DNA from 2 places in the Nakamurella panacisegetis genome. Region 2 is predicted to be linked to the other one. Evidence: riboswitches for the same ligand, from Rfam matches in the RefSeq annotation. Region 2 holds a riboswitch; the other holds the start of a gene.
What was found. Region 2 has a riboswitch for S-adenosylmethionine ahead of BLS97_RS11650 (aminotransferase class V-fold PLP-dependent enzyme). Riboswitches for the same ligand answer to the same signal wherever they lie in the genome.
Positions count from the first base shown of each region.

Region 1: it holds a riboswitch for S-adenosylmethionine, as region 2 does, so the genes downstream of both, BLS97_RS02550 (bifunctional o-acetylhomoserine/o-acetylserine sulfhydrylase) here and BLS97_RS11650 (aminotransferase class V-fold PLP-dependent enzyme) in region 2, are expected to answer to the same signal.

Region 1 is NZ_LT629710.1:560,336-571,719, reverse strand. It holds gene BLS97_RS02570 (sugar transferase) at 1-834, shown strand, start outside; gene BLS97_RS02565 (hypothetical protein) at 845-1,999, opposite strand; gene BLS97_RS02560 (hypothetical protein) at 2,522-3,415, shown strand; partial or broken gene BLS97_RS02555 (MazG family protein) at 3,412-4,095, shown strand; SAM riboswitch class IV at 4,267-4,384, shown strand; gene BLS97_RS02550 (bifunctional o-acetylhomoserine/o-acetylserine sulfhydrylase) at 4,504-5,817, shown strand; gene metX (homoserine O-acetyltransferase MetX) at 5,843-6,955, shown strand; gene fgd (glucose-6-phosphate dehydrogenase (coenzyme-F420)) at 7,103-8,107, shown strand; gene BLS97_RS02535 (DUF1003 domain-containing protein) at 8,109-8,627, opposite strand; gene eno (phosphopyruvate hydratase) at 8,957-10,237, shown strand; gene BLS97_RS02525 (FtsB family cell division protein) at 10,240-11,076, shown strand; gene BLS97_RS02520 (DUF501 domain-containing protein) at 11,073-11,384, shown strand, end outside.
Region 2 is NZ_LT629710.1:2,643,437-2,654,820, forward strand. It holds gene BLS97_RS11645 (MDR family MFS transporter) at 1-752, shown strand, start outside; gene BLS97_RS11650 (aminotransferase class V-fold PLP-dependent enzyme) at 837-2,273, opposite strand; SAM riboswitch class IV at 2,316-2,430, opposite strand; tRNA gene BLS97_RS11655 (tRNA-Glu) at 2,721-2,793, shown strand; tRNA gene BLS97_RS11660 (tRNA-Asp) at 2,851-2,927, shown strand; tRNA gene BLS97_RS11665 (tRNA-Phe) at 2,973-3,049, shown strand; gene BLS97_RS11670 (fumarylacetoacetate hydrolase family protein) at 3,128-4,012, opposite strand; gene BLS97_RS11675 (SDR family NAD(P)-dependent oxidoreductase) at 4,374-5,132, shown strand; gene BLS97_RS11680 (DEAD/DEAH box helicase) at 5,152-6,912, opposite strand; gene BLS97_RS11685 (phospholipase D-like domain-containing protein) at 7,081-8,361, shown strand; gene BLS97_RS11690 (GNAT family N-acetyltransferase) at 8,343-9,437, opposite strand; gene BLS97_RS23500 (L,D-transpeptidase family protein) at 9,778-10,779, shown strand; gene BLS97_RS11700 (sugar porter family MFS transporter) at 10,776-11,384, opposite strand, start outside.

The DNA of each region.
Region 1 (11,384 bases), 2.1 Mb from region 2:
ACCGATGTGGCCGGTGTCGCCACTGCCTGCGGGGCCGATGTGGTCGCCGTGACAGCCACTGCGTCGTTCAGCCCGGACATGGTCCGAAAGCTCGGGTGGGAGCTTGAAAGTACTGACATCGACCTGGTGCTGGCGCCAGCCCTGACCAACATCGCCGGTCCGCGGGTGCACACCACTCCGATCGCCGGACTGCCGTTGATCCACGTCGACCGCCCGACGTATCGGGGCGCCAATCGCATTGTCAAGAAGTCTTTCGATATCGTCGGGGCGCTGGTTCTGATCCTGCTGTTGTCGCCGGTGCTGCTGGGCTTGGCGGTGTCGATCAAGCTCACCGACCGCGGCTCGATATTCTTTCGGCAGGAGCGGGTGGGCCTCAACGGGAAGTCGTTCCGGATGGTCAAGTTCCGATCCATGGTGCCCAATGCCGAGGATCTGTTGGCCGATCTCCGCCGGAGCAGTCGGGATGCCGGGAACGACATCTTGTTCAAGCTGCGCGACGACCCTCGGGTGACCAAGATCGGTCGTGTTCTACGACGCTTCAGCCTGGACGAGCTGCCTCAGTTGTTCAATGTCCTCAAGGGCGACATGAGCCTGGTCGGCCCCCGTCCGCCTCTTCGGACCGAGGTGGACGTCTATGGCGATGATGCCAGGCTTCGGTTGCTGGTGAAGCCCGGCATGACCGGCCTGTGGCAGGTGTCCGGGCGGTCCAACCTGACGTGGGAGGAAACCGTCCGGCTGGACGTGTATTACGTCGAGAACTGGTCCATCACCGGTGATCTGGTGATCCTGTGGAAGACCGCCAAAGCCGTCGTCGCGTCATCCGGAGCCTACTGAGCCGGGCGGCTCAGTCGATTCGGATGCCCCCGGTGAAGCTCACCGTGAACGTCTGATCCTTCATGCTGGACGGCACGCTCGCGCACGACGGATCGAAGAGATTGGTTCCCAGTCCGGCGATGGTGATGCCGCTCTTGTAGCGGATCTGGTAGCGGGAACTGCTGCCGTAGTTGTACTGATCCATGCCGAATCGGTTGCTCGAGATCGTTCCGAAGTTCGCCCCGACTTCGCCCGACGAGGACGACTGGAAGGATGCCGTGCCGCCTTCGAACCAGTTCTGGGTGATGGTCGCATTCGTGATCTGACCCGAGTCGGGCGACGCGGTGATGCCGGCGCCCCAACGGCGATTCCAGGATCCGGTCGCCGGGTCGATCGCCGGGATGCCATGGATTCCGTCATTGGTACCGAGCTGCACGTACGACGAGAAGTAGTTGCCGCGGATCATGTATGGTCCCGCACCGCCGGAGATCTGGATGCCGTCGTTGTGTTCCCAGTAGGGGTGGTAGGCGTCCGAGGCATGGTCGACCGAGTTGTTGAAGAAATAGAGATCATGGATGTAGTTGCCGGTTGCCGTCAGTGACGCACCGGACACGTTGAGGCCATCGGCGACGGCCGAGATGTTGCAGCGGTTCACTGTGACCGAAGCCCCACTGCGCACCGAGACGCCGTTGCACCAGTACATGTTCGTCGCGGTGGCCGCAAACGTGCATCGGTCGATCAGCACGTTGGTGGCCGCTGATGATCGGCAGTCGACCAGTCCGTAGGTGACGAATGCGCCCGAAGCGGGTCCGCGGAACTCGCAGTTGCGGAAGGTGACGTTGGCCGCTCGCACGTACACATAGTTGCGGAACCGCTTGTTGGTGATGACGGCCCCGGCCACCGAGGCGGTGAAAGCGCCGGTGACGTCCACCAGGCTGGTGCCGGCCGGCACGCCGGTGGTGCTGGCATCCGGCTTGGTGGTCCCCAGGACGAAGGTGGTCCCGATGCTCTGCGACACCGCATCGATGATGTTGATGGTGGGCGTGGTGCCGGCCGCGGCCGTGCCGCCGAGGCGGGGGAAGGCCAGAACGCCGACGCCGATGGGTACGGCTGTGAAGGCAAGCCGAAGAACATTCCGACGGTTGAACGTGCGGGGGGCGCGGGCGTCGGAACCGGGTGTAGTCACTGGAGGCCTCTCGAGGTCTGTCTGTTTGCGGCTTCTTGTTCGATCTCGGCAACCTGCGGTCGGCCCTCGTCCCGTTGCTCTGGGTAAGCTCTTCTGTCAGCAGCAGTGCGTTGTTGCTAACTGTAATCTATGGTCTACGGAACGTCACCTTGTCCCGACCTGGGCGTAGCGTGCCCATGGCTACAGAGCGTGTGTTGGGTGGCGCAAAGTGCTACTGAGTGTGCTTTGGATCTTGAACACTCAGCGTGATGGCTACGGACCGCAACCAATCGGCGGCGTCGGACCGCAGGCGGGGTTGAAGGTGTGGGAAAGACCACCCGACGGTGTGAGCGGATCCGGAGTCGACCGGCTGGATAAGTCGGCTCGGTCACTTCCGGTCAACGTGCCGCCGGCTGACCCGGTCACGACCATGGCCGTGGTGGCCCGTAAAGCCGGGGACGGTGGGCCGCCCCCGAGGGGCTGTGGCAGGCTGAGCCAGGCATCGTCCGGCAATCCTCGGAGGTCAGGCTCGTGGTACTGCAGATGGCTCGTCGTGGAGCCGGAGGGCGCCGCCGCATGCTGGGGCTCGGGATGGCCGTGTTGTTGATGACCAGCAGCGCGTGTTCGGTGGTCCGCGAGTCGGGCTCGGCCGCGGTTGTCGGGCCGAGTGCCATCAGCGAGTCCACGATCCAGCAGCAGAGCGCTGCGTTCATCGACGAACTCGGTCAGGGCAGTCTGGATGACTCGCAGCGAGCCCAGGTGAATCGACTCCAACTGACCTTTCAGGTCCGGCACTTGTTGATCGAGCGAGCTGCGGCGGCCGCAGGCGTGACGGCAACCGCGAGCGAGGTGTCCGCGGCGCAGGCGCAGTTCTCGACGCAGAAGGTCATCCCGTCGCTGAATCTGCAGAGCGCGGACCTGCCGACGCTGTCCAGGGATTACGTGTTGCTCGGCAAACTGGCTCGAGGGATACCCGCAGCCGGTGTGACCGTGCCGGACGTCAGCGTGGTGGTCGACGGCGTGCCGACGGCGACCCGTGATGCGGCAGTGGCCAAACTGGCGGTCTACAGCGCCGACCCGGCCAGGCTGACCGCCGACGTCGCCGCGGCCGGCCAAGGGGGAGTGTCCAACCGCCAATTCAATCTGCTGACTACCCCCAGTGCCGGCTCGGCGGGGCTGTACAGCGCGGCCAACGGATCGTTCATCATCCTGCCGACGAACGGGTCGTACCTGGTTGCCCGGATCAGCCAGCGGAAAGTCTCCACCGCCCACCTCACGGCGGCGACCCTGCAGGCTGCCCAGTCCGCCTCCGACTTCTTCGATCTCGCCATCCTGATGGTGCCGACCAGCACTGATGAGCCGGTCTCGGTGAATCCGCGTTTCGGGTCCTGGGATCCGGTCAGCCGGCAGGTCGTTGCGCTCAACGGTGGCCTGTGAGCAGTCCCGAGTCACCCCTGCGGCAAGCAGTCGAGGTCATGGACCGGTTGCGGTCGCCCGGCGGTTGCCCGTGGGACGCCGAGCAGACCCACGCCTCCCTCGGGCGGTACCTGGTCGAGGAGACCTACGAGTTGCTCCAGGCCATCGAGGACGAGGACGAGGTGGCCATCCGTGAAGAACTCGGGGACGTACTGCTCCAGGTCCTCTTCCACGCCCGCATCGCCGCCGAACGCGACCGTGCGCTCGGTGGCTTCGACGTGGATGATGTGGCCGCAGATCTGGTCGACAAGCTGATCCGGCGCCATCCGCACGTCTTTGCCGGGGCGGAGCCGATCCAGGATGCGGCCGACCAGCAGGTGCGGTGGGACGAGCTGAAGAAGGCCGAACACGGCCGGTCGTCCGTCGTGTCCGGGGTGGCTCTCGGGCAGCCGGCGGTGGCCCTGGCCGCGAAGCTCGGGGCGCGGGCCGCGAGGTTCGGGGTCGAGATCGATCCGCCGACCGGAGACTCGCCGGCCGAGCAGATCTTCCGCATCGCCTACGCGGCCGGCGCTGCCGGCGGCGATCCGGAATCGGAGCTCAGAGCCGTGGCCAAGGCGCACGCCGCCCGCCTGGCCGACACGGAGACCGCCGCCGCCGACCAGGCGCCCGTCACCGTCAGTCCCCACCACGTGGCGCGCTGACCCAACCCCCGGACCGGTGCGGCCGACCGCGGGGCGACGCCCTCCGGCGCCATGGCCAGAGCCGCGAACACGAGCACCGACCGGATCTGCCCCGCCGGCGTGAGTTCGGTCCCCGGCGCATTAACCCGTATTCCCTGCGGGCGGGAAACGGTGCCCGGTATGCTCGGGGCAGGTCTTGAGTTCCAGCACACAGCCCCGGCTTGCTGGGCGGCAACCCTCCACTCGCGGTGGGGTGCCCCGGGTGATGACCTGGCTGTTCGTTGCACCTGACGAATAGCAAGCGCGGGCCCGCCAGCGGCGAGCCCAAATCGTTGTCGAATCGGGTGAGTCGCTGCCTCATCGGCGGCTCACCGCCACCCGTCTGCGACCGGAACCGTGTCGCAGACCCACCCAGCCTGGAGCCCACCGATGAGCCCCCAATGGTCCTTCGAAACCCGCCAGATCCACGCCGGCCAGACGCCTGACCCGACCACCAAGGCCAGAGCCTTGCCGATCTACCAGACGACGTCGTTCGCGTTCGACTCGTCCGAGCACGGTCGCAAACTCTTCGCGCTGGAAGAGCTCGGCAACATCTACACCCGCATCATGAACCCCACCACGGCCGTCGTGGAGGACCGGATCGCATCGCTGGAGGGTGGCGTCGGCGCACTGCTGGTCGCCTCCGGCCAGGCTGCCGAGACCCTGGCCATTCTGTCGATCGCCGAGGCCGGCGACCACATCGTGTCCTCCCCGCGGCTCTACGGCGGCACCTACAACCTGCTGCACTACACCCTGCCGAAGTACGGCATCACGGTCGACTTCGTGGAGAACCCGGACAGCGCCGAGTCCTGGCAGGCCGCGGTGAAGCCGAACACGAAGCTGTTCTACGCCGAGTCGATCTCCAACCCGCAACTCGACGTCCTGGACTTCGAGGTGGTCTCGGCGGTGGCCCACGCCAACGGCGTGCCGTTGATCGTGGACAACACCGTGCCGACCCCGTATCTCATCCGACCGTTCGAGCACGGCGCCGACATCGTGGTGCATTCGGCGACCAAGTACCTGGGCGGTCACGGGACGGCCATCGGCGGCGCCATCGTCGACTCCGGCAATTTCGACTGGACGGCCGACCCGGAGAAGTTCCCCAACTTCAACAACCCGGACCCGAGTTACAACAACCTGGTCTGGGGCCGCGATCTCGGTCCGGAAGGCCTGTTCAAGGCGAACGTCTCGTTCATCTTCAAGGTGCGCCTCCAGTCGCTGCGCGACATGGGCCCGGCCATCTCGCCGTTCAACGCCTTCCTGCTGGCCCAGGGCATCGAGACGCTGAGCCTGCGGATCGAGCGGCACGTCGCGAACGCGACCGCGGTGGCCAAGTTCCTGCAAGGACGCGACGAGGTCCAGTCGGTGTCCTACCCGGCCCTGGAGTCCAGTCCGTGGCACGCCCAGCAGCAGAAGTACTCGCCCCTGGGCGGTGGCCCGATCGTCTCGTTCGAGATCAAGGGTGGCGTCGCCGCCGGACAGAAGTTCACCGACGCCCTGGAGCTGTTCACCAACCTGGCCAACATCGGCGACGTCCGGTCGCTGGTGATCCATCCGGCCTCGACCACCCACAGCCAGCTCTCGCCCGAGGAGCAGCTGACCACCGGCGTCACGCCCGGACTGATCCGGCTGGCCGTCGGTACCGAGAACGTCGACGACATCCTGGCCGACCTGGACGCCGGGTTCCGCGCGGCGAAGTCCTGATCCGGGCTGCTCCCTCGGCCGCACCATGACCCTGACCTCTCGACCCGGTACCACCGCCGAGCCTGTGGGCTCCGGCGGCGGTACCGGCCTGCCCGGGGCCCGTCGGTACCTCGACATCGGTGACCTGTCGCTGGAGTCCGGGGTCACCCTGAGCGGGGTGCGGATCTGTTACGAATCCTGGGGGCAGCTCAACGAGCGCGGCGACAACGCCGTGCTCGTCGAGCACGCGCTGACCGGCGACTCGCACGTCGTCGGGCCACCCGGCCCCGATCACCCGACCCCCGGCTGGTGGGAGGGGCTGATCGGTCTCGGGTCCCCCTTGGACGAACGGTATTTCGTGGTCGCGGCCAACGTGCTCGGCGGGTGCCGGGGAACCACCGGGCCGTCCTCGCCCGCTCCCGACGGCCAGCCGTACGGATCGCGGTTCCCCGCGATCACCGTCCGCGACCAGGTCAAGGCCGAGGCCGCCCTGGCCGAGCACCTGGGCATCAGCTCCTTCGCGGCCGTGCTCGGCGGCTCGATGGGCGGCATGCGGGCCCTGGAGTGGGGGGTCACCTACCCCGCCCAGGTCCGGCGGGTGATCGCGGTGGCCACGACGGCGGCCGCGTCCGGAGACCAGATCGCTTGGGCGGCATCGCAACTGGCCGCCATCCGGATGGATCCGGACTTCGCCGGCGGCGATTACTACGCCGGTCGACCGCCGTTGCGGGGGCTGTCGGTGGCACGTCAGATCGCCCACACGACCTACCGGTCCGGGTATGAACTGAACACCCGGTTCGGCCGTGCCCGTCAGGACGACGGACCGCAGTTCGCCGTCGAGTCGTACCTGGACCATCACGGCACCAAGCTCGGTCGGCGGTTCGACGCCAACTCTTACATGGTGCTGACCGAGGCGATGAACGCCCATGATATCGGCCGCGGCCGCGGCGGGGTCGAGGCCGTGCTGCAACGGTTCTCGCCGCGGCTGACGGCTGCCGTGGTCGATTCGGACCGGCTGTACACGCCCGCCGAGGGGGCGCGCCTGGCCACCGCCCGCGGCGCGGCCCCCCTGGTCACCATGCACTCGGATCACGGGCACGACGGGTTCCTGATCGAAGCGGCCCAGGTGGCGGCCGTCGTCCGGGGGGCGCTGGCCTGACCGACCCCCGGACACGGTCCGAACGGGTCGGGTGCCGTGAGGGCCGGGTCGGGGCCGGGGTAAGAATGTGGAGAACGCCGGCCCCGATGACGGGGCGCGGGCGGGAGCAGCGAACGTCCCGTCATCGGGGCAGAAAGAGGGTCGGTGATGGCATTGCGCCTGGGGTACAAGGCTTCAGCGGAGCAGTTCGGACCGAAGGAGCTGGCCGATTTCGGCGTGCTGGCCGAGCAGGCCGGATTCGATTCGGTCTTCGTCTCCGACCACCTGCAACCCTGGCGACACGACGGGGGACACGCTCCGGCCGCGCTGCCCTGGCTGGGGGCGCTCGGCGCCCGTACCGAGAAGATCACCCTCGGCACCTCGGTCCTGACCCCGACGTTCCGGTACCACCCGGCCGTCATCGCCCAGGCCTTCGCCACCCTGGGGCTGCTGTTCCCGGGTCGGATCATCCTCGGCGTGGGCTCGGGCGAATCCCTCAACGAGGTCCCGCTCGGCCTGACCTGGCCCGACGGCAAGGAGCGGTTCGCCCGCCTGAAAGAAGCGGTGCTGCTGATCCAGCAGCTGTGGCGGGAGGACCGGGTCACCTTCGACGGCACCTACTACTCGACCGACAAGGCGACCATCTACGACAAGCCGGAACAGCCGGTGCCGATCTACATCGGGGCCTCCGGCCCGGCTGCGACCCGCCTGGCCGGACGGATCGCCGACGGCTTCATCACCACCTCCGGCAAGGCCGACACCCTGTACCGGGACACCCTGCTCCCGGCCCTGGCCGAAGGAGCGGGCAAGGTCGGCCGCACCCTGGACGATCTCGACCTGCTCATCGAGATGAAGGTCTCCTTCGACCACGACCGCGAGAAGGCCATGCACGACACCAAGTACTGGGGTGCGCTGGCGCTGACCCCGGAGCAGAAGTCCGGGGTCGAGGACCCCATCGAGATGCAGCGGCTGGCCGATGCGCTCCCGGTGGAACAGGCCGCCTCCCGCTGGATCGTGTCCAGCGACCCGGAAGAACACGTCGAGAAGATCAAGCACTACGTCGATCTCGGCTTCCGGCATCTGGTCTTCCATGCCCCCGGCCCGGACCAGGCCCGATTCCTGGAGCTCTACGGAGCCGAGGTGCTACCCCGGCTCCGCGCCCTCGGCGTCTGATTCAGCCGGTCGGGGCGGTCCCCGGGGTGCCGGTTGCGGCCTGCGGGGTGCCGGTTGCGGCCTGCGGGGTGCCGGTTGCGGCGCCCGTCGGGTCGTCCAGCAACCGCCGGTGCAGCTCCGTGGTCAGCACGTGGATCTCGCGGGTCAGGTCGGTGTTGGTCTTGAGTTCGAGTTCCTGCTCGACGAAGTCGTGATCCGCCTTGTGCTGCTGGAAGGCCGCGGCCCGGTTCTGGCCGATCATCACGAAGGTGGACAGGAAGATCGCCTCGAGCGACACGACCAGGGTCAGCGTCGGCCACGGCGACTTCTCGACCAGGAGCATCCAGACGCCGAACACCACGATGTGCAGGTAGACGAAGTTCATCGATCCCGCGAACGAGGTGATGGCATCGGCCACCTTCAGCTGCACGTTTCCGGCGCGGTGTTCGAAGGCCGCGACCACCGTCGGGTGGTGGGGGACGGTGGGGTCGAGCCGGCGACGGCTGAAGTACGGGATGGTCTTCTTGGCGGTTCCGGGCATCGATGGCTCCAACGCTGGTCGTTTCACGGCCAGGCCCGGCCGTTCGCAGCGCACTATCCACCCGTGGCGGTACCCGTGACGACCGAATCCACCGATTCACAGGCAAACGGCCCATCGGTTTCACGCCCGCGCCTTCTGATCCACCCGAACGGTCGCAGCAAGCCGTGACGACCGGGCGAGTCCGGTGCCGGTGAACCCCGCCGCGCCGATAAGGTGACCATGGAGCAGCGTGGCTCCGTCCCTGGCGTGGCCGCGGCCGCCGGTGAGCGATCACCGGTTCGCAGTACGGCAGCTCAAACATGACAACCCGCTAGTGAAGGGATGTGCCCGTGGCGGCCATCGAACTCATCGGAGCCCGCGAGATCCTCGATTCCCGGGGCAATCCCACCATCGAGGTGGAAGTCGCCCTGGAGGACGGGTCACTGGCCCGCGCGGCCGTGCCGTCCGGTGCATCGACCGGCGAGCACGAGGCCGTCGAACTGCGGGACGGCGACCCGGGCCGTTACCTCGGCAAGGGCGTCCAGAAGGCGGTCGAGGCCGTGCTCGACGAGATCGGCCCCGAGCTGGTCGGCTTCGACGCCACCGAGCAGCGGCTGATCGACCAGAAGCTGATCGACATCGACGGCACCCCGGACAAGAGCCGGATCGGCGCCAACGCCATCCTCGGCGTCTCGCTGGCCGTGGCCAAGGCGGCCGCCGACTCGGCCGAGCTCGAACTGTTCCGCTACATCGGTGGCCCCAACGCCCACATCCTCCCGGTCCCGATGATGAACATCGTCAACGGCGGCGCGCACGCCGACACCGCGGTGGACGTTCAGGAATTCATGATCGCGCCGATCGGCGCCCCCACCTTCCGCGAGGCCCTGCGCTGGGGCGCCGAGGTCTACCACTCGCTCAAGTCGGTACTCAAGAGCAAGGGTCTGTCCACCGGGCTCGGCGACGAGGGCGGATTCGCCCCGTCCCTGGCCTCCAACCGGGCCGCCCTGGATCTGATCGCCGAGGCGGTGACCAAGGCCGGCTTCACGGTGGGCACGGACATCGCGTTCGCCATGGACGTGGCGGCCACGGAGTTCTACTCCGACGGCGCGTACACCTTCGAAGGTGCCAAGAAGTCCTCGGCCGATCTGATCAAGTACTACGCCGAGCTGGTCGCGAACTACCCGATCGTCTCCATCGAGGACCCGCTGTCCGAGGACGACTGGGACGGCTGGGTGGCCATGACGTCCGAGATGGGCAGCAAGATCCAGATCGTCGGCGACGACCTGTTCGTCACCAACCCCGACCGCATCGAAGAGGGCATCGCCCGGGGCGCCGCCAACGCACTTCTGGTCAAGGTCAACCAGATCGGCACCCTGTCGGAAACCCTCGACGCGGTGACGCTGGCCCAGAACAACGGCTACCGCTGCATGATGAGCCACCGCAGCGGCGAGACCGAGGACACCACCATCGCCGACCTGGCCGTCGCCACCAGCTGCGGCCAGATCAAGACCGGTGCTCCGGCCCGGTCCGAACGGGTGGCCAAGTACAACCAGCTGCTCCGCATCGAGGACAACCTCGGCGATGCGGCCCGGTACCTGGGTGAACTCGCGTTCCCGCGGTTCAAGGCCTGACCTTGACCGACAGCACACCACGCCGGCGCGCGCGCAGCACCGGACCCTCGCGGTCCGGTGCGGTCGCGCGCACCGGTCGTGGGAGCTCACGAGGGCGGACCGGGCGTCCGGCCTCGTCCGCCGGGCCGGACGCGCAGGGAATCGGCCAGACGCCGGCCGCGGGGAACGACGCCTCCGGGGTCGGCTGGTCCGCCCCGCGACCACCGCGGACCGGGCCGACGCCGCGGCCGGCCGGGAAGCGCCCCGGCACGGCCCCGCCGGCCACCCCCGGACGTCGCGGACGCCGGCGCACCGGCGTCACCGTCCGCGGCCTGAGCCGACCGGCCGAGACCAAACGCAGTGCCTCACAACTGGTCAAGCAGGTCGCGGTGCTCGGCCTGGTGTTCTGCGCCGTGGCCCTGGCTCTGGCCGTACCGCTGCGCAACTACCTGACCCAGCGCGCGGACCTCGGTGCGGAAGTGAGTACCGAGCAGAAGCTCCGGGTGCAGCTCGCGGCGCTCGAGGAGGAGCGGGCGGCCCTGACCGACCCGGCCTACATCGCGGCCGAGGCCAAGCGGCGCCTGCAGTACGTCAAGCCCGGTGACACCGTGTTCGTGGTGAACGCGCCGGCGCTGCCGAAACCGAAGGCGGCGTCCCCGGTCACCCCCGGCACCGCGGCGCCCTGGTACTCGCACCTCTGGGACACCCTGTCCGACCCGACGGTGACGAAGGCGCCCGGCCCGGCCCCCACGTCCGGTTCGACCGCGCCGACCACCGCGCCCTCGGCGCCGGCCGCCGCGCCCGGCAAGTCGACCACGCCGCGCAGTTCGGCCGCCGCTCGAACCGGAGCCGGGCGATGAACGCGGAGTCCGGTGTCTTCGGCGCCGCAAACGATCTGCAGGCCGTGACCGATGCCGATCGCGAGGCCTTCCAGCGGGAACTCGGACGGCCGCCGCGGGGCATCCTGGCCGTGGCCTACCGCTGCGCGCACCAGGTGCCGGCCGTCGTGCTGACATCGCCGCGGCTCGAGGACGGCACGCCGTTTCCCACCATGTACTACCTGTGCTGCAAGGAACTCAACGCGGCCGTCAGCCGGATGGAGTCCGAGGGCGTCATGAAGGAGATGACCGAACGTCTCGCCCAGGACCCCGACCTCGCCGCCGCGTAC
Region 2 (11,384 bases):
AGCTCGACGTGTACTTCCTGTTGATCGGCCTCGGCCTCGGGCTGTGCATGCAAACCCTGCTGATCGCCGTCCAGAACGCGGTCCCGGCCCGGGACATCGGGGTGGCCACCTCCTCGGCCACGTTCTTCCGCCAGCTCGGCGGCACGCTCGGTGTGGGAATCTTCCTGTCGCTGCTGTTCAACACCCTCGGTGACAACACGGCGAAGGCGCTGAAGGTCTCCGTCACGGAGCCGTCATTTCTGCAGGCGGCCGGCAAGGCTGCGGCGAAGGCCGGTCAGAACGTGGAGGCCTACCTCGGTTCCCTCGGACAGCAGCTCAAGATCGATTCATCGTTCCTGTCCAAGATCGACCAGGTGGTCGCTCACCCGTACCAGGTCGGGTTCGTCAACTCCACGCACGTCGTCTACGTGTGCGGCGCGATCTGCATGCTGGTGGCCTTCGCGCTGGTGATCATGATCAAGCAGACCCCGCTGCGCACCATGTCGGCGCTGCAGGAGACGCAGATGGAACAGGCCAGCATGGCCGCCGAGACCCTGCCGGCCTCGGAGCAGCAGGTCACCGCGCCGATGGGTGTTGCCGCCGAACGCACCGAAGAGGCCGCGGCGGCTCGCGAAGAGGCCCGAGAGCATGCGCCGGCCCATTCACCTGAGGCCGGCGGCGAGCACGTCGCGGTGGCCGACCTGGTCGCCGGGTCCGATATCCGGCCCGACGGGACGGCGGCCGCTCCGGACCACGGCAAGCACGAAGTCTGATCCTTTCGCAGAACGAATCGAAGGGCCCGGCGGTCATCCGCCGGGCCCTTCGTCGTGCGCGGCTGCGTCCGCAACCGGTGACGGCTATTGCCAGGGGGCGATGACGGGCAGTTCGCGGTCGTCGACGGCCGGGGTGGGCCGGCCGTCGACCACGACGTACCGGCGCCGCGGACCGCGCGAGGCGATGGATTCCACCGCGTCGACCAGGCGGTCGACGTGCTCGGTGGTGCTGCCCAGCCCGACCGAGGCGCGGATGGCGTGGCCGGTGCCGTCCTGGACATCGCACCCGGCCGCGCCGAGCAACCGACGAACGAACGGCTGTGCGCAGAACGCGCCGTCCCGGACGCCGATACCGTGCTCGGCCGACAGGGCAGCGGCGACGACGGCCGAGTTCTGGCCGGCGACGGTGAACGTGACCACTCCGATCGTCTGGACCTGATCGCCGAACAACGAATGCACGGTGACGCCAGGGATGTCGAGCAGACCGTCCCGCAGCCGCTCGGTCAGCGCCTGCTCGGACGCGGCCAGGCCTTCCCGGTCGGCCGCGGCCAGCGCGTGGCAGGCCGTGGCCAGGGCGACGGCGCCGGGGACGTTCGGGGAACCGGCCTCGTGACGGTCGGGCACCGGCTTGAAGGTGGTCTCCTCGTCGGTGACCGTCGCCGTGGCGCCCCCGCCGACCAGGTAGGGAGGGGCCAGCTCCAGCCAATCGGCCCGGCCGATCAGCGCGCCAGACCCGTACGGGGCGTACAGCTTGTGTCCGGACAGGGCGACGTAGTCGACCCCCAGTTCCCGGATGGAGAACGGGCGGTGCGGAGCCAACTGCGCGGCATCCAGGGCCACCCGGGCGCCGCGGGCGCGGGCCACCGCGGCCAGGGCCGTCACCGGCCAGATCTCGCCGGTGACGTTGGAGGCGCCGGTAACCACCAGCAGGGCCGGACCGGCCGGCCGGGTGCGCAGCGCGTGATCAACCGCCGACACCGCCTCGCCCGGTGAGGCCGGCGCGGCCAGCCGCACCACGTTGATGCCGTCGCGGTCCTCCCACGGCAGCAGCGCCGCGTGGTGCTCGGTCTCGAAGACGACGACCGTGGTGCGAGCCGGCAGGCAGTGGGCCAGCAGGTTGAAGGAGTCGGTGGTGTGCTTGGTGAAGATCACGGCGTCGTCGCTGCGGCCGCCGACGAAGTCGCGGATCGGGCGGCGGGCTCCCTCGTACAGGGCGGTGCAGACCTTCGAGTGCCAGCCGGCGCCGCGGTGCACGCTGGCGTAACGCTCCAACAGGGCGTCGACGGTGTCGCGGACGACGCGCAGGGCCGGAGCCGAGGCACCGTGATCCAGGTTCGCGTACTCCACGAATCCACCGCCGGCCAATGGCACCTGGGCGTGGGCCCCGACGATCTCCAGTCCGGGAGCGTGCGGGTGGCGGACACCGGGGCGCGGAGCGATCGGGGCTTCGGCGGACCAACGCACCGGGTGGGTGGGCGCGGTCGCGGAGAGCCAGTCGGGACGGTCGAGAACAGCGGTCATCAAAGATCCTCAGGAATCCTTGGACTCCCGGCCGAGCCGGGTGGTCCGCGCTTGCCTGATGCACCTCGCACCAAGCCAGGTCTTCATCCGGGGCACCCCACCGCGGTAGGAGGGTTGCCGGCCAGCAAGCCGGAGCTATCCGCTGGCACTCATGACCTTCGAGGTGAAGGGTAGCAAGCCGTCGGGGATCGCGAAAGCCCCGCGGCCGGGCGGCCGCCACCGCTGCCCGGTGTGACCTGGGTAACGCCGGAACGGCCCAACTCCGGTCAGGGGCTTCGGTGTTGTGCCATCCATGCAGGTCAGGACAATGGTGCGAGAGGCCGCCGGCAGGTCTCGGCATCGTTTTGGAGGTGGGTCCGATGATGTCGTATGCTTCCGTAGCTCCCAACGGACAGCCGTTGAAGCCGGTGAGGTCAGGTAGTACTTCTCCCCGGTGACGACGTCTAGGCCCCCATCGTCTAGCGGCCTAGGACTCCGCCCTTTCACGGCGGCAGCACGGGTTCGAATCCCGTTGGGGGTACGCAGAAATGCAGACTAAGGTCTGGGTAGATGTATGCAGTTGGTCTTGATTCATCAAGGCCCCGTAGCGCAGTTGGTTAGCGCGCCGCCCTGTCACGGCGGAGGTCGCGGGTTCAAGTCCCGTCGGGGTCGCCAAGCATCGGCCGGGCTCAGGTCTCCTGGGTCCGGCCTGTTGTTTGAGGCCAGGTAGCTCAGTCGGTACGAGCGTCCGCCTGAAAAGTGGAAGGTCGCCGGTTCGATCCCGGCCCTGGCCACCACAGTGATCCCCGTTCGGCCGGTTGGCCGAGCGGGGATCTTCTTGTTTGGGGGCCGGGCGGGACGCGCGGCGAGCACAGCTACGGGGCGCGCGCGGGATCCGGTGTCAGCCAGGCGAACTCGTCGGTGGTCGCCGGGATCACCGGATTGGACAGGACGCCGACGGATTCGATCTCGATGACGACGGTATCGCCCGATTGCAGGTCGAAATCCATCTCGGGCACCAGGCCGGTTCCGGTGGAAAGCACGACGCCGTCCGGGAAGGAGGCGTGACGCCGCAGGAATCCGACCAGGTCGGCCGGGGTGCGGTTGAGCATGTCGGTGTTGGTCGAGCCGGCCCATGCGGTCTCCCCGGACCGCTCGACCCGGACCTGGATGTTCAGGCTCTGCAGATCCTCGATCTCCCAGATCGGCCGGATCCCCGGGCCGATCGCACACGATCCGGAATAGACCTTGGCCTGGGGGAGATACAGCGGATTCTCACCCTCGATCGAGCGGGAGGAGACGTCGTCGCAGATGGTGGCGCCGACGATCTCGCCCGCAGCATTGACCACCACGGCGAGCTCGGCCTCGGGCACGTTGATCTCCGAATCGGGACGGACGCCGATCGGTTCGTCGTGACCGACCACTCGCCACGGGACGCTCTTGAAGAACAGCTCCGGACGGTCGGCCTCATACACCCGGGCGTACACGTCGGCGACGACGCTCTCCTCCTGACGGGCCATGCTCGACCGGCGGTAGGTGACGCCGCTGGCCCACACCTCGGTCAGCCCGTCGACGGGCGGCAACATCCGGAGGTCGGCCGTCTCGACCACCCCTCCGGTCTCGACCAGGGCCCTCAGGACCGGGAACGGCAGCCGGAGCAACTCGGCCAGCGACCGCGCGGCCAGCCGCCTGACCGTTCCGTCCTCGGACCGGATTCCGACGTGAACCTTCGACTCGGCAACGTATCTGATGATCTCCATTGATCAACCTTTCCGGGGGATCGGTCCCACCTGCTTCTCGCGGACGACGTCGTGCTGGGCCCTGGGCCGCCGATCGCGTCAAACCGACCGGGTGGCCGTCGCGGCCGGCGGTGCTCCTGGCCGAGGACAGTAGCAACCAGCGCGCGGGAACCGGACGAAACGGCCCCGCGACCCCGGATGCATCCACCGCCGGACAACCGTCGATGATGTGGGCCTGCACGGTGACGGGTGTGGCGACCGGGCGATCTGACGGCGGTGACTCCGGCCGCATCGAGCTGGATCTCCACGCGAGCTCTCCGTCGGTTGGTGCTCCTGAGTCGGACCCGGGTGGCGGGCGCATGAATGAAGGAAGGGTCTCCAGATGGGGCAGTTGAACGGGTTGCGGGCATTGATCACCGGTGGCGCATCGGGCATCGGATTCGCGGTGGCGCAAGCCTTCTCGGTCGAGGGTGCGCAGGTCGTGGTACTGGACCGATCGGAACGACCGGCCGATCTGCCGGACGGGTGGGGCTACGTGCGGGCCGACGTGACGGACGATCCTTCCGTGCGCTCGGCCGTTGCAGCGGCCGTGGAGCAGCTGGGCGGCCTGGATCTGCTGGTGAACAACGCCGGCATGGGTGCGCAGGGGGCCGTGCAGGACAGCACCGACGAGGAGTGGCACCGCGTGCTCGACGTGAACGTGGTGGGTACCGCCCGGGTCTCGCGCGCTGCGTGGCCGCACCTTCGGGCCTCGGAACACGCCGCCGTGGTGAACACCTCGTCGGTCGCGGCCACCGCCGGCCTGCCGCAACGTGCCGTCTACAGCGCGAGCAAGGGCGCGGTGTCGGCTCTGACCCGCGCCATGGCCGCCGACGGCATGGCCGATGGCGTCCGGGTGAATGCGGTCAACCCAGGCACCGCCGACACACCGTGGATCCAGGGGCTGCTCCGGTCGGCACCCGATCCGGCCGCTGAGCTGGCCGCTTTGGCCGCCCGCCAGCCGCACGGGCGCCTGGTCGCCGCGAGCGAGGTGGCCGCGGCGGTGGTCTACCTGGCGTCCCCGGCCGCCGGCTCCACCACCGGGGCGGACCTGGCGGTCGACGGCGGGATGTCCGGGCTCCGGCTGCGGCCCCGGACGTAGGAGTCGACCCGCCCGGGTGTCATTCCCCGGCCGACTCCAGGGCCGATGTCGGGAGCCACGAGACCCCAAGGGCCGCCGCCACCTCGCCCAGCGCCGCACTGTCCGCGCCGGCGGTGTGGTCCGCGGCGAAGAACCGTCCGATCATGATCTGGGCGATGGTCTCCTCGACCGTGCCTTCGGCGTACCCGAGCCACCACGGGCAGACCTGACCGTCGCGATGTGACCGGCCGAGGATCTGGCGGCCCTGCAGGCCGGAATACCGCACGTTGTGCATCAGGCCTTCCCGGGTGGCCGGGCTGGCGGGGCCGCCGGGCAGTAGCTCGCCCGCGTGCAGGGACAGGGAGGTGGAAGGGGTGAACACGACCACCGGCGCGCCGCCGCGCTGGAACCGCAACCGCTGCTCCTCGAGATCCTGCGTGCCGTACAGCCGGGCCACGGGAATGCCTGCGGCCTCGAGGTTCTCGGCGATGGGCTCGGCGGCGGCCGAGATGAACTCGCAGGAGATGACGGCCTGCCGCCCGGCCTTGACCACGGCGGTGGCCCACTGTGCGGTGGAAGCCACCCGCAACAGAGACGCCTTCTGCCGCAACCGCAACACGGCGGCGCGACCGGAAGCGGTCCGCCGGGCCGGCCGGGCCATCACCTCACGGTCGGCAGCCAGATCGGCCAGTGCCCGCTGGAACTGGGTCCACGCGGTCCGGTAGGCCAGGGTCTCGTCCGGACTGAGCTGCACCGGGAGCAGTTCCAGCGGGGCGGGACCCCACGGCGCCGGGCGATGCAGGGTCAACGGGGGGCGGGCGTCGGCCAGCCAACCACGCACCGTCGCCGACCCCTGCGCCCGGATCCCGCCGTCGGCCCCGGCCCGGTCGTTCCAGGTCCACTTGCCATAGGCCCGGGCCAACGGCAGTTCGGCCTCGAGCAGGCGGTTGCCGAAGTCGGTCCAGCGGGCCACCGGCTCGCCGTGCACCTGGGCCAGCAGCGGCGCCAGATAGGTCAGCTCGGCCGGATGGTTGGCCGGCGTGGCCGTCAGGTGGATGACGAACGGGGCCTTGTGGTGCGGGTCGGTGAATCGGGTGACGCGCCGGAAACGTTGCACCCGCTGGGTTTCCACGTTGCGGTAGAGGTGGGATTCGTCAGCGATGACGATGTCCATCGTCCACCGGGGCCGCCCCCGCACCAGAAGCCGGCCCAATTCGTCGGGCGAACAGATCAGCACCCGCAAGCCGTCGGTCCCGGCGGCCAGGATGGTGCGTCTCCAGTGCGGGATGGTGATCTGCTTGGGCCGGTCGACCAGGACGAGTACGTTGCGCGCCCCGCGCTCGCGCGCGACGGCCAGCAGGCCGAGCCAGGCGGTCAACGTCTTGCCCGTGCCGACGTCGTCGGTGAGCAGTACCCCACGCGCCGGGGCACCACCGATCTCGCTGGTCGCGGCGGCCAGAATCATTGCCGCGCCTTCGGTCTGCAGGGCTCGCGGGGTCATCCCGGCCGGTTCGGCGGTGATCCGGCCGTCGGTGGAGTTGGCGTCGTCCTCCAACCAGCGCAGCCAGGTCAGCGGTTGCGAGCGATACGGGACGAGATCCGGCGGTAGCTCGGCACCGGCGTGGACGTAGACCTTGCGGGCGGCGTCGTAGGTGGTGCCCGGGACCTTGATGCCGAACGGCACGTCCAGCAGCCACAGCCGCCCCTCGGACGGAACGGGGATCGGATCCGGTCGGGTCGTCCGCCCGGCGGTTCCGGTGGTCCGCCGCCTGCTGGTCCGGCGGCGCGAGGTCGGCGGCACGCGGCCACTGTACGGGGCGGCCGAGGGAGCCTGGGTGGATGCCGGGCTACCCACCCGAGCCGCCGGCCCGGCCAGGGCGGTGTTGTGCGTCGGCGAGGGCCGTGATGCTCGCCCCAGCGGGCCCTGGGTGGTCTGCGCGGTGTGCTCGCCTGAGACATACTGCTGAGCATGGGGAAACGCACCTTGGACCTGGACGACAGGTCCGCCCGACTGATCCACGGGACCGACGTCTGGTCCGAGATCAGTGATCTGCTGTACGCGTACACCAACATCCAGGCGGCGCTCACCGTCGTGGGACGCGACGCCGACGCGTTCCTGCCCCTCCGCGGACCGGCCACCATCGTGGTCGACGCCGGCGTCAAGGCGTTCGAATCAGGACAGACCGATCCCGAAGTGCTCCTGGGCTGGACCCGGCGTGGCGTCCGGGTGTACTCGCTCCCGATGTTGCACGCCAAGGTCATCCTGGCCGAGGGCGACCCGTCGTTCGTGCTCGTCGGCTCGGCCGACGCGGTCAGACCGCTGCCGAAGCGGGCCGAGGCCGTGCTGCTGGCCGACGAACCCGATACCGTCGAAGAAGTACGTTCCGCGATGGCCGAATGGAAGGCGCTGGCCGGCGAACCGCTGACCGACGACTTCCTGCAGGCTGCCGTGGAGAAGTACCGGCCCGCTGCCCCGGCTCATCCGGCCGACCGTGTGGTGGAGCGCATTCCCGATCGGCGGCCCACCCCGCCGCGGCCAACCAGTCCGGCCCGTCCCGAACCTGAGACCCGCTCGGCTCAACCAGTAGGGACCCCCGACGCCGTGACGCAGTCTGCCGCACCATCAACCCCGCCCACGGTCGCCGGCCCAGCTGCGGCCCCGGCGACCGCCGCCCGGACGGCCGCGCCGGAGCCGCAGAACTGGCTCAGCGAGGACGATGACGAGATCGGCGCGATCGGGCCCATCGTCTGGGACCGGCCGAAGTACATCTACCTCGCACCGCTGAGCCGCGAGGGCCGCGCGTCGCTGTCCGCGCTGGAGCGCCTCAAGCACCTGCGCCGGGAGTTCAGGGTGCGCAGCGAGGACGACGGACGTCCGGTCCTCGAGGTGGAGATGTTCTGGCGCGAGGAGGTCACCAAGCCGGGTGCCAAGCCGGGTGTGGTGTACCGGGAGGGTTGGCACGTCGTGCCGATCCAGATGATGGGCACCGTGCGCCCGACGACGACGTCCCAGCTCAGTTCGCCCGGGAAGGTGCTGCAGTCCTACACCGACTACTCGGCCCACCCGGCCCGCACGTACTACTACCTGCAGACCAACACCGCCGGGCGCACCATGGCCTACCGGATCCTGCGCGACCTGCTGGCTGAACTGGGCGAACGTCCCTCGTTCGACCACGCGTACATGATGCAGCACAAGGTCGACGCGATCCTGAACCTGTGGCCGGAGATCAGCTACTCCGACGCCGGGTAGGACAGCACCTTCTTCCACGCGCCTTCGTAGCCGATCGGGACGAAGCCGAGCGCCTCGTTGACGTCGAGCATCGGCCGGTTCTCCTCGGCGTTGAACGTCAGGACCGCCGGGTGGCCCGGGTGATCCCGCTGCAGCGTGACCAGGTTGGCCAGCTTGAGCAGGAGACCGAGGCCGTGTCCGCGCGACCCGGGCAGCACCAGGGTGTCGCGCTGACTGACCGGCGCAGACAGGTCTCGGGGGACCGCCAGTTCGGTGTAGCCGACCAGATGCCCGGTGACGGCGTCCTCCACGGCGGCCAGCAGACGCACGTCGGGGCGGTCGGCGTTGTTCGCCTCGGTGTCCAGCACCCGCTGCGCGGACCATTCGTCACGCGGTTCGTCGAGTCCCGCCGACGGTTCCTCGACGCTCATGTTCGTGTAGAGATTGGCCATGTCGTCCAGCCAGCGCTCCGGTGTGTGGTCGGCCCAGTGATGCCGGACGAACCGCGGACCCGACCGCAGGACCGCCGCGTCCAGCCGTCGGCGCAGATCCGCTTCCGGGATCGGTAGCGCGAGCCGACTGCCCCGGACCACCTGCTCGAGCGTCCATCCCCGGACGAGCAGGAACCGGACCTCCGGGTTGTCGGCCGGGAGCGACCCGAACCCGGTGGGCGACCACAGGCGATCGAGGCGCCCCTGACGGTCGGGGGAAGGGACGTAGGTAGCGAGACGGGCTCGGCCCTGCGCCCGGCCCAGGCTCACCAGATGCGCGGCCATCGCCGAGCCCAGGCCTCGTCCGCGGTGTTCGGGCAGCACCCGGACGTCGGTCCAGGCAACGTCGGGCTCGCCGGTGACCCAGTGGTAGACGCCGCGGGCGACGATCCGGCCGTCCTGCCGGATGACGAACAGCCGCTTCGGTTCGTACTGCTGGTTCCGGTAGCTGGGCAGCAACTCGTCTGCCGTGATCGCCATCTCGGGCGTGCCGTACGCATCCACTTCGACCGCACTGCTCACCGCCACGCTCTCGATGAAGTCAGCCGCGTCGGGGCCGTCCAGAGCGGCTGGAATTGCTAGCTCTTCGACCGTGATCGTGTCCATTGCCTTCCGCTCCTGACGGATCGCACCAGGTCAGCCGTAGCGTCGGGCCGAGCGGTGGAATCGGGTTCCTCTCGCAGTCTCCGCGCTGCCACCCCGCCGCTCCACCCATTTACGTCGCGGCGGCTCGGCCGGCCGGTGCCTTGATCACCCTCGGTGAGGCGGTGGACACCCGCGTGCGCATGCGAGTGGCCGTGTCCCCTCGCAGCGACAAATGCGGTCCGGGCAGGCCACACTGGACCCCGAGCGGCGCGGCGGGCCGATCGGTCCGTGCTCGGTGACCGTCGCAGATGGGCGGTTTCTTCTCGTGGGTGCAGCAGCGTTCGGTCGCAGATTCGCGTCGATGGTCACGACCGTGGCCCTGGCCGCCGCCGGCCTGGTCGTGGTGTCGGTGGTGACGGCTCCGGCCGCTTCGGCCGACGCCAGCCCGGCTCCGGCGAACAGCCGGCAGATCATCTCCGTGACCGCCCCGACCTCCGGTTCCACCACCGCGGTCCTGCGCGCGTACCAGAAGGGTGGCGACGGGATCTGGCACCTGGTCATCGGGCCGGTCTCGGCTCACGTCGGGCAGGACGGCGTCGGAAAGGCGTCCGAGGGCAGCGGACGCACCCCGGCCGGCGCCTTCGCGCTGACGCAGGCCTTCGGGCGGCAGCCCAACCCGGGTACGAAGGTGCCGTACTTCCGCAGCACTCCGCTCGACTGGTGGGACGAGAACCCGTCGTCGCCGACCTACAACCTCCACGTCCGGCGCGCCACCAGCCCCGGCGGGGCCAGCGAGAACCTGTACTACTCGGGCAGCGTGTACGACTACGTGGTCAACATGGACTACAACCTGGCCCGTGTCCCCGGAGCCGGATCGGCATTCTTCCTCCACGTCTCGGACGGCACGCCGACCGCCGGGTGTGTATCGGTACCCAGCGCATCGATGGTGCAGATCCTGCGTTGGCTCGATCCGTCCCAACACCCGTACATCTACATCAAGGTCGGCGCGGCCTGGCGGCCTCCGATCCCGCCGACGCCGGTCGGCCGCACGGACACCCTGACCGCGATCGCCGGTGGCCGGCTGAGCATCACCGGCTGGGCCGTGAACCCAGCGACACCACTGATCTGGATGCGCATCCGGGTCAAGGTCGCCGGGCCCAAGGGCTCCGCCTTCTTCTCCACGACGACCGGGGTGCCGCGCCCTGACGTGTCCAAGACGTACTACTGGGCCGGCCCGCGAACCGGCTACCGGATCGTCGTCCCGTCGATGGGCGCTGGAACGAACCAGGTCTGCGTGGCCGAGATCATCGCCGCCACCGGCGTGGCCCGCAACATCGTCTGCCGGGCGGTCACCGTGCGCTAGCGATGCGCCTCGACCGTCGGCGCCGGGCGGCGCTTCCGGTTCATCGTCTCCATCGACATGGCCTCGAGTTCGACACCCTTGGTCTCCCGGATCTTGGCCAGCACGAAGAAGTACGACAGCAGTGCGAACAGCGCGTACAGCCCGTAGGTGAAGCCGAGCGAGAAGTCCCGCAACGGCGGGAACGTCACCGTGATCAGGAAGTTGAAGATCCAGTTCGCGGCGGTGGCGATCGCCATCGCCATGGCCCGGACCCGGTTGGGGAACATCTCGCCCAGCAACACCCACATCACCGGGCCCCAGGACGCGCCGAAGAACACGACGAACAGGTTCGCGCAGATCAGGGTGGCCACCCCCCAGAACCCGGACAGCTGCGGGGCCAGTACCCCCTTCGCGTCGGGCACCAATGTGGCCTGCGCGAAACCCAGCGACATCACGGCCAGGGAGACGAACATCCCGGCCGAGCCGACCAGCAGCAGTCGCCGTCGGCCGATCCGGTCGACCAGCAGGATCGCGATGACGGTGACCACCACGTTCGTCACGGAAGTGATCACGGAGGCCGTGTAGGAGAACGAGTCCTGGAATCCGACCGACTTCCACAGCGACGT